3 regions of the Geobacillus sp. 47C-IIb genome follow, and region 3 is predicted to be linked to each of the others. Evidence: riboswitches for the same ligand, from Rfam matches in the RefSeq annotation. Region 3 holds a riboswitch; each other region holds the start of a gene.
The links. Region 3 has a riboswitch for thiamine pyrophosphate ahead of IC804_RS13095 (ECF transporter S component). Riboswitches for the same ligand answer to the same signal wherever they lie in the genome.
Positions count from the first base shown of each region.

Region 1: another riboswitch for thiamine pyrophosphate. It lies ahead of IC804_RS02575 (LuxE/PaaK family acyltransferase); the one in region 3 lies ahead of IC804_RS13095 (ECF transporter S component).
Region 2: another riboswitch for thiamine pyrophosphate. It lies ahead of thiC (phosphomethylpyrimidine synthase ThiC); the one in region 3 lies ahead of IC804_RS13095 (ECF transporter S component).

Region 1 covers NZ_CP061473.1:524,993-529,285, reverse strand. Annotated here, with positions in the region: gene IC804_RS02580 (IS110 family RNA-guided transposase) at 275-1,552, opposite strand; TPP riboswitch at 2,255-2,364, shown strand; gene IC804_RS02575 (LuxE/PaaK family acyltransferase) at 2,394-3,521, shown strand; gene IC804_RS02570 (acyl-CoA reductase) at 3,518-4,293, shown strand, end outside.
Region 2 covers NZ_CP061473.1:2,357,152-2,361,444, forward strand. Annotated here, with positions in the region: gene IC804_RS11890 (methyl-accepting chemotaxis protein) at 1-1,230, shown strand, start outside; TPP riboswitch at 1,358-1,471, shown strand; gene thiC (phosphomethylpyrimidine synthase ThiC) at 1,635-3,326, shown strand; gene IC804_RS11900 (aminotransferase class I/II-fold pyridoxal phosphate-dependent enzyme) at 3,669-4,293, shown strand, end outside.
Region 3 covers NZ_CP061473.1:2,586,703-2,590,995, reverse strand. Annotated here, with positions in the region: gene IC804_RS13100 (ABC transporter ATP-binding protein) at 1-1,030, opposite strand, end outside; gene IC804_RS13095 (ECF transporter S component) at 1,046-1,636, opposite strand; TPP riboswitch at 1,895-2,002, opposite strand; gene IC804_RS13090 (class I SAM-dependent rRNA methyltransferase) at 2,149-3,333, shown strand; gene IC804_RS13085 (MFS transporter) at 3,357-4,293, opposite strand, start outside.

The DNA of each region.
Region 1 (4,293 bases), 1.6 Mb from region 3:
ATATCTTACATTGACTGGGTACGCTTCGCGGCCACTACTGGTTAAATTTGGTTGTAGTGGAGGAAGCGTATGGGATGCACCGTGGATCTCTGCATCGCTGATGATGACGAACCCTCCCATGTCTCTTGGCATCCTTGTGCCTACATTCCTTCGTTCGGTCTAGTCATCAGGCAGAGGCCGGCTAAGCTCCTTTAGGGACTCAAGGTCGAATGGATGATATCGCGCCAGCTTCTCCGTGTCATCCTTGTTGTCTAGAGAATCGAGACTATAGGCATCAAGCAGCCGTTTCGAGGCCAAAGATGTCCTGCATCATTCGCTTCGCATCGAACGCTTGGTGCTTCGTACATACAGCGTGCAATACCTTCAATAATTTTCCGCATAACACCACAATCGATTGCTTCTTCCGCAACGGATTATCAGGACGTGTCGTGTAATAGTCGTGCAGCTGCCGAAACGCTTCGTTGTGGCGGATCATCGGCATCATCACGCGGAAGAGGAGGGCGCGCAACCGCCTTCTTCCACGCTTCGAGATCCGTTTTTGCCCTTTGTGTTGGCCGGAGGAATGTTCCCGCAGCGTCAGGCCCGCTAATTTGATAAGCTGCCGCGGATCCTGATAATGGGAGAAACTCCCGATCTCTGATAACAGTTCTACGATGGTCGCATCGCCTAAGCCCGGAACGGTCTTCAACCATTCGTACTCGACCGATGTCTGTACGAGTTCGATCAGCTGCTCTGTCAGTGCCTCGATTTCTTCTTCCAGTTGGCGGTACCGGCGGACAAGCGTGGCAATTTCGATACGGGCCATCTGTTGTCCTTCCGTTACGCCAATGGAGTGTTGGGCCAATTCCATCAACTTCTTCGCTTTCGGTTTTTGTGGCGATTGTAATCCCTCACTTTGCCGGTAAAGGGCCAGCACCTCTTCCAGTTCTTTTCCTGCCAGATCACTCGGAAATGGCGTATATTCCAGCACCGCGAGCGCCATTTTCCCAAATGACGGGAAGACTTGGGAAAACTCTGGAAAATATCGATCGAGCCAGCGAATCATCTGATTTCGAACTGCTCCCTGTTCTTCCACCAATTTGGAGCGAAATGTCGCTCCAACGCGCAGCTCCGCCTCCATCCCTTTCAGAATACGCGGATAGCTGAATCGGCCGTCTTTCACTAACCGGGCAATGACGAGCGCATCTTTCGCATCATGCTTGGTTGGAAGGTTATCGTCCAGCTCTTTCGATCGCTTCACGTGCATCGGGTTTGTCATGACGAGAGGGATGCCTTTCTCATCAAGAAAATAGGCGAGATTCAGCCAATAATGTCCCGTTGGCTCGATGCCAACGATCACCTCGGTTTTTCCAAATTCCTTCATGGCTTCTACGATACACTGGTACAACCATTCCAATCCTTCTCTCGATTGCAGAACGGGAAACGGCTTTTTTAACACCCTCCCTCGCTCATCCACAAAGCAGGCATAATGTTTTTTCTTTGCGATATCCATCCCAACAACCAGCGTTTGATCGGTGACTTGATTAATCTTCTTGTTTGAGATAGAATTCATGTATAGTCCTCCTTGGTATCCAAATTAGGGGTCAATTCGTGCGATTGACACCCCCGAATCATACCAAGAGGGCTTTTTTTATTCAAGTCCCCGAAAAAACTTCTAACAGGAATGCTCCTTTCTAATAAATTAATTTTGTAACATAATAAAAAAATGGCGTATTATTAATTTTCTACAAACATTTATTCATTTTTAATCCTGATACCTCTATGTTTCTAGATATTCGCCACGAAATGGACTTGACAATCAGATTTTTTTGAATTGTGGTACAAAAACGTAATTTCCTGTATGGTAAACGTGATCTAAACATTAACCAGGGAGGAATTTTTATTTGCGATCCCAGTTTATCAAATATTTTATTTATTTACCATACTTCGCTAGTTTACTTGGGGGTAATCATCTTGTTTTTTAGTAAAAACAGAGACTGTTGAAAAAACGGCCGATTTTTTATGTCCTCCATCCCTCCTGTCGGCCAAGCGAAAGTCAGACCAGAAGCAGCGAGCAACGAAGGAAGCATAATGTTTCACTGCTACGGGTAAGCTGGGGGAAAGACAACGGTTGTGTAGTGCCGCAAATTTGGCTCATCCGTCCCGGGTGTCCCTTGCTATACGCTAGCTGGACGTTTACAGGAAGGGGGATGCTTCCATCGCTTTTTTTCTTGCATTCTTTTTTTATAAAGAGTAGACTTTGATTGTAAAAAGATAATACGTTTACGGGAGCTTGTGGAATCAGGCTGAGAGTACGGCTAATCCGCCGTTGACCGTTTGAACCTGTTGGATAATGCCAGCGCAGGGAAAGAGAGTATGGACAAGCACTTTGCCTGCGCGCAAAGTGCTTTTTTATGTGGATCGGAATGCGCGATAAGTGGAAAGGGGCGGGGAAGGTGACTCAACAAGAAATCATCGAAAGCTTGCTTCAGTTTATCAATCAAGAAACGTCCACAGAGGAAGAATTCAATGAGCATGCACTCATGCTATTTGCTTATCAATACGAAAACAATCTCCCGTATCGTACATATTGCATGCAAAAAGGAAAAACGGCAAGAACGGTGAAAACGTGGCGGGATATTCCGGCTGTACCGATTAACGCCTTTAAAGAATTAACGTTAAGTTGTGTTTCCCCCGAACAGGCTGAGCGCGTGTTTATGACGAGCGGCACGACGAGAGGCGTGCGCGGGAAACATTATCATCCAACGTTAAGCGTGTACGATCATTCGATGATCGTCAATTTTCGAAAGCGGTTCATGAAAGAGCGTGACAAAATCAAAATGGGAATTCTTTTCCCGACAGAAGAGCATATGCCGAACTCTTCACTCGCTCATTATTTAGCCCTCGCCGTCAACGTGTTTGGCACGGAAGACAGCCACTATCTTGTCGACCGCGACGGCCTTAATATGGATCGGCTTCTTGCTGAGCTCGAACAGGCGGAACAATCAGGTGAGCCGTACGCTCTTTTAGGCGCTTCGTTTAGCTTCGTTCATGTATTTGAGGAGCTCGCAAAGCGCGGCAAAACATTCCGCTTGCCGGAAGGAAGCCGGATTCTTGATACGGGCGGCTTTAAAAACCAGTCCCGGGAAATGGATTTGGACGAATTTTATGATACGCTGTCTGCTTACCTTGGCGTCCCGCGCCGTGAGTGCATCAACATGTACGGAATGACCGAGCTTAGCACGCAATTTTACGATGACGGAAATGAGACCGTTCCATCGGTGAAATCCGGACCGCATTGGATTCGCACAAGGGTGATTCACCCGTTGACCGGAGAAGAGATGCCAAAAGGGAAACGCGGCGTCCTCGTTCATTGCGATCTCGGCAACTTTAACTCGGTAACAACGATTTTGACAGAAGATATGGGCGTGGAAACAGACGGCGGCTTTTTGTTGCTTGGCCGGGTGCAAGGGGCGGAAGCAAAAGGTTGCTCGATGGCGGTCGAAGAATTCATTCGTGCGGCGAAGGGGACATCCGAATGAGAGAATATGCCGGCTATATTCCTCATATCGGGGATGAACCGATCGAAACGCGCGTGTTAACGTTTGAAAAAAACGGCGAAAGAGTCGAAGTGGAAGTTCCTCTTTTAACGGTCGAGCAGTTAAACAAAGTCATCGAAAAAGTGAAACAGGCTAGCGCCCAGTTTCTCAAATCGCTTTCGGTGACGGAGATCATCAACTTGCTTGACCGGGTGATGGAACAGCTGTTAGACCGCCGCCATCCATACCGGCAAAAGGCGGAGCAAGTGCTGCCGATTGTGACTGGCTATGATGAAGAAATGGTTCGTTTAGGGTTGACTTCGTATTTCAAAACGTTCCGTAAGCCGCAGCTGCAGCGCTTTCTTGTTGAGGACTTGGAAAATCCGCTGCTTCTTGATGATTTTCAACCGCGGCCTAAAGGCGGCCTTTCCAAAGCGGTCGGTCCGGACGTCATCGTTCACGTTTGGGCGGGAAACGTGCCGGCGCTGCCGTTATGGAGCCTTATTTCCGGGTTGTTGGTGAAGTCGGGAAACATCGGGAAAGTGTCGAGCGCCGAGCCGTTATTTGCCGGGTGGTTTGCCCGTTTGTTAGTAGAGGTGGAACCGAAGTTGGCGGATTGCCTCGCTGTTGTTTGGTGGAAAGGCGGAGATGTCGAGAGGGAGCGTGCGGTGTTTGGACAAGCTGACGTCGTTGTCGGCTATGGAAGCAACGCGTCGCTCGAAGAGATGCAGCGCCGCCTCCCGGTAACGACCCGCTTTTTGCCGTTTGGGCATAA
Region 2 (4,293 bases), 230 kb from region 3:
CGCACGATGTTCGTCGTGATTCCGAGCACGGCGGTAATCGGCCTTGCGATATGTCTAGCTAACAGCATTCGCGGGGCGGCGTTTTGGTGGACGTTAGCCGCTACGTTGCTGCTTGGTGCGATTGTTGGCTTCATTTCGGCAACGCTGAATTATCGGCGGTTTGTTGCTCCAATTGCCGTCATTAACAAATACTTAAGCAAGATGACAAGTGGGGACTTAACAGTGCGCGTACCGCTCAACAGCGTGCGGCAGTTGCGGCCGATTGCCACATCGTTAAACAATATGGCGGATGCTTGGCAAGAGGTGATAGGCCGCATTCAACACCATGCGGACGAAGTGTCGCAGTTTTCCAACCAGTTAGCTACTGTTGCCGAACAGACGACGAGGGCGACAGAACAAATTGCGGCAACGATGGACGGACTTGCTTCCCATGCGGAAGAGCAGGCGAGTGCAGCCCGCGGCACAGCGGAATCCGTCAATGATATTTCCCGAACGCTCAGTGATGTTGCCCGTCAAACAAAAGAAGTGGCACACAGCGCCCAAGAAACGGCAACAAAAGCAGGGGATGGCAAGCAATCTGTGATGCAAATGTCTGAGCAAATGCAATTTATTTATGACCACGTTCAATCGCTCGGCCAAGTCGTTAAAGGGCTCGGGGAGCGATCGAACGAGATTGGACAAATTACTGAAGCGATTACGAGCATCGCGTCACAGACGAATTTACTGGCGCTCAATGCGGCGATCGAAGCGGCGCGTGCCGGTGAGCAAGGGAAAGGATTTGCCGTTGTCGCGGACGAGGTGCGGAAGTTGGCGGAGCAGTCAGCGCACTCAGCGCAGCAAATTTCCGATCTGATTAGCTACATCCAGGAAGAGACGAAGCAGGCAATCGCCTCCACGGAACGGGTCGTCGCTGAAGTGGCGCAAGGGTTGGACGTCGTCGCTGTTGCCGGTCAGTCGTTTGCCGATATTCGTGAGGCGGTCGGTCAAGTAAGCGAACAAATTGGACAAGTATCGTCTGCGATTGAACAAATGACGGGCCATGCCCGCCAGGTGGATGAGGCGTTCCAACAGATGACCAAAATTGTCGAACAGTCAGCAGCTAGTGCTGCCAATGTATCGGCAGCGACTCAAGAACAAATGGCTTCTGTTGAAGAAATTGCTTCTTCGTCGGCATCGCTCGGTCAGATGGCGGACGAGATGCGGACGATGTTAAAGCAATTTTCGGTGTGAAGCGGAAAAAAAGCGCGTTTACTGAGGAAAGAAACACGGTACATCAGTTGTGATATGGAATAAAATGGTTTGTTTATTTTCTCATTATGTAGTAAAATAAAAAAAAGTCAGTCATCATTGTTATACGCTTATCTGCTAGGGGAGTCCGAGAGCCGGGCTGAGAAAAGAACGCGATGAAGTTCTTTGACCCTTTGAACCTGATCTGGGTCATGCCAGCGTAGGGAAGCAGGCAGCGGGAACAGATGGACGCTTAGACTGTTCATTTGGCCTTTTTGCCTTGATCGGGTTCCGTGTTGCGGGACCCGTTTTTATTTTTCACGGCAAAGAGCGGCTCGTTTTTGCCTTTGCTTCGGCTGGCTTGGCCTCGGATCCTAAACCATCGTTGATTTAGAGGGGGAATCCGTATGGAAAACATTCGCTCGTTTATGTCATTTCCAGCCAGCCGGAAAGTGTACGTCGAAGGATCACGGCCGGACGTGCGCGTGCCGATGAGAGAAATCGCGTTATCACCGACGAAGACACCGCAAGGAGAGGTGGAAAACAAACCGGTGCGCGTCTATGACACAACCGGTCCATACACAGATCCTGATTTTGAGCCGAATGTAGAAAAAGGATTGCCGCTTCTTCGCCGCAACTGGATTGTTGAGCGAGGCGATGTCGAAGAAACGGAGCCACAGTCCACCGCCGGCCGTGCGGCGTCGCTTCCGTTTGCACGACGTCCGCTGCGGGCGAAGCCGGGGAAAGTGGTCACGCAAATGCATTACGCCAAAAAAGGAATCATTACACCGGAAATGGAATTTGTCGCGATTCGCGAACAAATCGACCCGGAAATCGTCCGCCAGGAGGTTGCCGCTGGCCGAGCGATCATCCCTTCGAATATTAATCATCCAGAAAGCGAACCGATGATCATCGGCCGCCGTTTTCATGTAAAAATTAACGCCAACATCGGCAACTCGGCTGTTTCTTCCTCGATTGAGAATGAAGTGGAAAAACTGCTGTGGGCGGTACGCTGGGGTGCTGATACGGTGATGGATTTGTCGACCGGCAAACAAATTCACGAAACGCGTGAATACATTATCCGCAATTCGCCAGTTCCAATCGGAACAGTGCCGATTTATCAGGCGCTTGAGAAAGTAGGCGGCGTACCAGAGAAGTTGACATGGGACGTGTACCGCGAGACATTGATTGAGCAGGCTGAACAAGGGGTTGACTACATGACGATCCACGCTGGTGTGCGGCTTCATTACATTCCGCTCACCGTCAATCGGACGACCGGCATCGTCTCACGTGGCGGCTCAATCATCGCGCAATGGTGTTTGGCCCACCATGAAGAAAACTTCTTATATACGCATTTTGAAGAAATATGCGAGATTTTAAAACAATACGATGTTGCCATTTCGCTTGGTGACGGCTTGCGCCCGGGGTCCATTGCTGATGCAAACGACGAGGCACAGTTTGCTGAACTTGAGACGCTCGGTGAGCTGACGAAAATCGCTTGGGAGCATGACGTGCAAGTCATGATTGAAGGACCGGGGCATATTCCGATGCAGAAAATCCGCGAAAACGTCGAGCGAGAACAAGAGCTTTGTCATGGTGCACCGTTTTATACGTTAGGGCCGCTTGTCACCGACATTGCGCCGGGATACGACCACATCACGTCGGCGATTGGCGCCGCGATCATCGGTGCCTACGGGACGTCCATGCTTTGCTATGTGACGCCGAAAGAACATTTAGGGTTACCAAATAAAGAGGATGTGCGCGTCGGGGTCGTTACATATAAAATCGCCGCCCACGCCGCCGATTTGGCGAAAGGTCACCCAGCCGCCCAGCAGCGCGACGATGCGCTCTCGAAAGCGCGCTTTGAGTTTCGCTGGAATGACCAGTTCAACTTATCGCTCGATCCGGAGCGGGCTCGTGAGTATCATGATGAAACATTGCCGGCTGAGGCGGCGAAAACCGCTCATTTTTGCTCGATGTGCGGGCCGAAATTTTGCTCGATGAACATCTCACACGAGCTGCAACGGAAAATCAAAGAAGAAGGAATGAAAGAAAAGGCGAACGAATTTGTGCGCGGCGGTTCATCGCTGTATCGGTAAGGAGAGGATACGTTTTGTATACCGGACGTTAACTAGGCGTCCGGTTTTTCTTTTATGCTTATAAAGCGGTAGTGTAGATGGGGGTGAGAAAAGCAACGAAAGGGAGCTCCTTCCATTCGATCGATATTCTAATTATTTGAAATGAATAATAAAATGATTTACGAGAGGAGATGAGCTAGACGAGACAAATGATACATGTTCACCAAAGCAACAGTTCCATCGTTCAGAGAGGGCAGTTGCCAAACAACGGTGAGTGATGATCCGGCTCCAGCCAGCATCGAACACCCTGTCGTTTGCTTGTTCCGCGCCTCAAACAATCGAATCGAAGGGGGAGAGGCCGCGATGAAGATGGCTTCCGACCTTGTGAGAAGAATGCCGCCGTATTTATTTTCGGACTTTGAGCGAAAAAAGGTCGAGCTTGCGAAAAAAGGGGTTGATGTCATCGATTTAGGCATCGGGGCGCCAGATTTGCCGCCGCCGTCGTTTCTTATTGAGACGCTGAAACGCGAGCTGGATGACCCACGCAATTATACGTATTCTCCGTACGCCGGCTGCCGCGAATATCGCGAAGCCGTTGCTGACTTTTATGAGCGGCAGTATGGTGTCAAGCTTGACCCAGACACTGAAGTGCTCGCTTTGATTGGCTCAAAAGAAGGCATTGTCCATCTATTGCAGGCGCTGATTGATCCGGGGGATGCAGTGCTTGTTCCGAACCCGGGCTATCCGGTGTATCGAACTGCTATTCACCTTGCCCGAGGCACGCCGATCGACTTGCCGCTGGATGCAGCCCGTGACTACGCACCACAATTTTCCGCTATTACTCCATCCACTTATGATCGAGTCAATATCATGCTATTAAACTATCCAAGCAATCCAACAGCATCATTAGCCACCATCGATGTTTTCATAGAAGCAGTCATGCTTGCAAAAAAACATCGTTTTCTTATCGCCCATGATTCAGCCTATT
Region 3 (4,293 bases):
AATGGGTGACAAATTGGAACTCCGGATTTTGAAACACAAAAGCGATATGACGATGCAATGGCTGCCGCTGCTTGACATCATCTCCTAACAACCGATAATCTCCTTGTGTACGGATGAGCTGCATGAGTGCGTGCAAGAGTGTACTCTTACCGGCACCATTTCGGCCAGTGACAGCAATCCATTCACCTGCCCGCACCACCGCTTCGGAAACGCTAATTTTCACTTCCCGCTTGCGAAAACCACGAAAATCGCGAAGACAAAGGAGTTCTTCTCCTTCCCGCCACTTCCGCCGCTGTACCCTCCGGTCGTATTCGTCCCAAACGCCCGGATGCCAAATGCCTTCAGCGCTGATGACATCTTTATATTGGGAAAATACTGTTCTTGCCTTGCCATCAGCCATGACTCTTCCATCACGGCCGAGCAGCACAATCCGATCAACAAAGTCAAGGACATGATCGATTTTATGTTCGACGATGATGACCGTTTTATCGCGGCTCACCTTCTTGACAGTTTGCCATACTGCTTTTGTCCCTTCCTCATCAAGCAGTGCGGTCGGCTCATCCAAAAACAGGACCTCCGGCTCAAGCGCAAGCACGGAAGCGAGCGCCAGCCGCTGTTTCATCCCGCCGGAGAGTGTATGAATATCCGTATGCGGTTCGATTGTCAACCCAACTTGATCCAAAAGAGCGCGAATGCGGGCGGGCATCTCCTCGCGCGGTACCCCTCTATTTTCAAGAGCGAATGCGATTTCCTCATCCGCGTACGGCATGCAAAATTGTGCATCCGGGTCTTGAAACACATAGCCCCACCGTTTTGGCAGCTCGAGATGTTCCGCCTTCATCGGCACATCGACTGAGTTGGGAATGATGCCAGCCATCACTTGCAACAACGTTGACTTGCCACATCCAGATGGGCCAAGAAAGAGCACTTTCTCCCCTGCGGTAATCGACAGTGATAAATCGTGAAACAACAGCTCACGATGTCCGGGAAATTTGAGGCGCAGCCGATCGATTGTAATTCCATGTCCCATCGTTTATCAGCCGCCTTATCGGTTCAGCGCATCATAATCTTCTTTTGAAGCTGGCCGCCACATCTGTGTCACCCCGGCTTTCTCAAGCGCCTTGGCCAACGAGACAGCGAACACGCCGGAAATGAGGATGGCACCAACAAAACGTGCCAGCAAAAAGAGCGCCATATTCCATGGGGCTAGCGCCTCGATATATCCTTTGTAAAAGTCCATGATGAGCGAACCGACCGTGGCGCTGACTGCGCTTAACGATACGACGAACACGTCAAAGCGCCGATAGCGGAACGCCGCAAACACAAGCTCAGCAAACAATCCTTGAACAACTCCATAAATGAGCACCTCAAGCCCCCATTGCGACCCCATGATCAATTCGCCGGACGAAGCCGCAATTTCGGCAAGCAGCGCCACTCCTGGCTTACGGATGAGCAAATAGGTAAGCGATGAAGCGATAAACCACATGCCGTAAACCAATTGATCGGCATGAACCCCGAACACTTTCACGACTTCATATACTGGGGACCATACTTTGTAAATGACACCAAACACGATTGCAATCACAATCGTTGTCAAAATGTCAGCCAACTTCAATCCTCTTGCTGTCTTCACCATCGCATGCCTCTCCTTCCACAATCGTCCCCCGCTCCATCAATGTCAGTCTAACGGACTGTCATCATTCGAACGGGTACGCCATCTTCAAAAACTTATATTCGCCGCCGCTCGGCGGCTTCACAAATTTGCTTGGCAATTGACATTCTTTCTCCCCCTTTTCCAAAAAATAAAAACGCCGCTTCCTTTACTAACTAGCGTAAAGAAAGCGGCTTGGGCATACCATTTCGCAAGGCAAGGCAAAACCATCCTTACCCCATGTGTAGCTCCTCTCCACTTCCCTACGCTGGTATTACCCAGATCAGGTGCTAAGGGTCTCAAAGGCACACTTTGATCTCAGCCTTTCTAAAGGCCCCCCTAGTGGATGTCCCATCATGATGACATTTTCCTATTCAAATTTATCATATCACGGCAGCGGTGATTGTCAACTCTTTTTTCCGTCCGGCGTTGCGCCGCCCACCATGATTCGCTATGATTAAAACGCAACGACTGACTATCGAATGGGAGTGGAATTGATGGCAAAAGTCATTTTAAAACGCCAACGAAAAAAGCGGCTTGAACAAGGTCATCCATGGATTTTCCAAAGTGAAGTCGACCGCATTGAAGGGGACATTACGCCAGGTGATTTCGTCGATGTCTATAACCACCAAGGTTATTGGCTGGCGAAAGGATACATTAACCCGGCCTCACAAATCATTGTGCGCATACTGACGCAAAACCCCGATGACGAACTGAATGAGGAGTTTTTTATCGAGCGCATCCGCCAGGCATGGGCGTACCGTGAACGGATGATTCCCGGCATCCGCTCTTGCCGCGCCATCTATGGAGAGGCCGATTTTCTGCCTGGGCTCATCGTCGATAAATACGAGGATGTGCTCTCTGTACAAATTTTGGCGCTTGGAATGGAAAAACGTAAAGATTGGATTTTGCGCGGCTTGCTTGATGTGTTCGCACCAAGAGCCATTTATTTGCGCAACGATGTGTACGTTCGGGAACTTGAGGGACTTAAACAAGAAAAAGGCTTTTGGTATGGAGAAGCAGAAACAGAAATCGAAATCGAGGAAAACGGCGTCAAATATATTGTCGATATTGAAGGTGGTCAAAAAACCGGCTTTTTCTTCGACCAGCGGCAAAACCGCGCCGCCCTCCGCCCGCTCATCGGCCCGGAGACAACCGTGCTTGACTGCTTCACTCATACCGGTTCATTTATGCTAAACGCCTGTCTGTACGGAGCAAAACACGTCACCGCTGTCGACATTTCCGAACATGCGATTGAAACGGCGAAGCGAAACGCAGCCTTAAACGGCTTTACAAACGTTGATTTTGTCGTCGCCAACGCCTTTGATTATTTGCGCGAGTCAGTGCGCGCCGGCAAACAGTGGGATGTCGTCATCATCGACCCACCGGCGTTCGCCAAATCCGCCCATGCGGTTCCGAAAGCGTTGCGCGGCTATAAAGATATCAACTTAAATGGGCTGAAGCTTGTCAAAGACGGCGGCTTTTTCGTCACTTCGAGCTGCTCTTACCATGTCCGTCCGCACATGTTTCAAGAGATGGTTGCCGACGCGGCGTTTGACGCCAAAAAAGTGCTGCGCCAAGTATACTGGAGCGGCGCCGGCTATGACCACCCGAAGCTACTCGCTGCTGATGAAGGCGACTATTTAAAATTCGCCATTTATGAAGTGCATTCGCGACGTTAAAGAAAAACGCTTAAGGGCTGACCTTAAGCGTTTCTTTTTTGTCCTGAGCGGAGCGGCTGTTCTTTGCGCAGCACACTCAAATAAACGAGCATCGAAATAAGCACCGAACCGGCGGCAGCTAAATAAATGCTCGGGTAGCCAAACCAATGGCTGATTTGACCGAAGACGATCGCTCCGATGCCAACGCCTAAATCAAAAAACGAGAAAAATGTTGCATTCGCCATCCCTTTTCGGTGAACAGGCGCCCGCTCAACCGACCATGCCTGCAGCCCCGGCTGCACCATGCCAAATCCAAACCCATACAGCACCGCTGCGGTCAATAACGCCCATTCCCCTGGCAGCCAAGCGAGCATAAGCATCGCCAGCAAAACGAGCCCCGCACCAGGAAGAAAGACGGCCCGATGTCCTTTCCGGTCATACAGCTGGCCGGCGAACGTCCGGGTTACCATTAAAGCGAGGGCGTAAAGCAAAAAGTAAAGCTGTAAGCCTCCGATCTGTTTTTGCGCTGTATATAAGGGCAAAAACGAGGCAATGCCGCCAAATGTCACCGTTAAAAAGAACAGCAGCACCGACGGAATCAAGGCCGTCTTTTCGTAAAGATCCCATTTTTTTTCACCTTTATCATGTCCCGCTTCTGCTTTTTTATATGTAATGGCCGCGGCAAACAACAAAGACGCCACGCCAAGCGCCGCACAAATCATGAATAAATGGCTGAACGGAATGGCAGCCGCCAGCACGAGTCCGAGAGACGGCCCAAAGGCGAGGGCAATATTCCCTGACAACCCGTAATAACCCATCCCTTCCCCACGGCGGTTCGCTGGGATGATATCTGTCGCCACCGTGCCGGATGCCGTTGTCGAAAACCCCCAGCCAATCCCTTGAACAACCCGCATTAAGAAGAGAAGGAAAATGCTAGAGATGAAGCTGTACGAGCCAACCGAAATGACGAAGATCAACAAT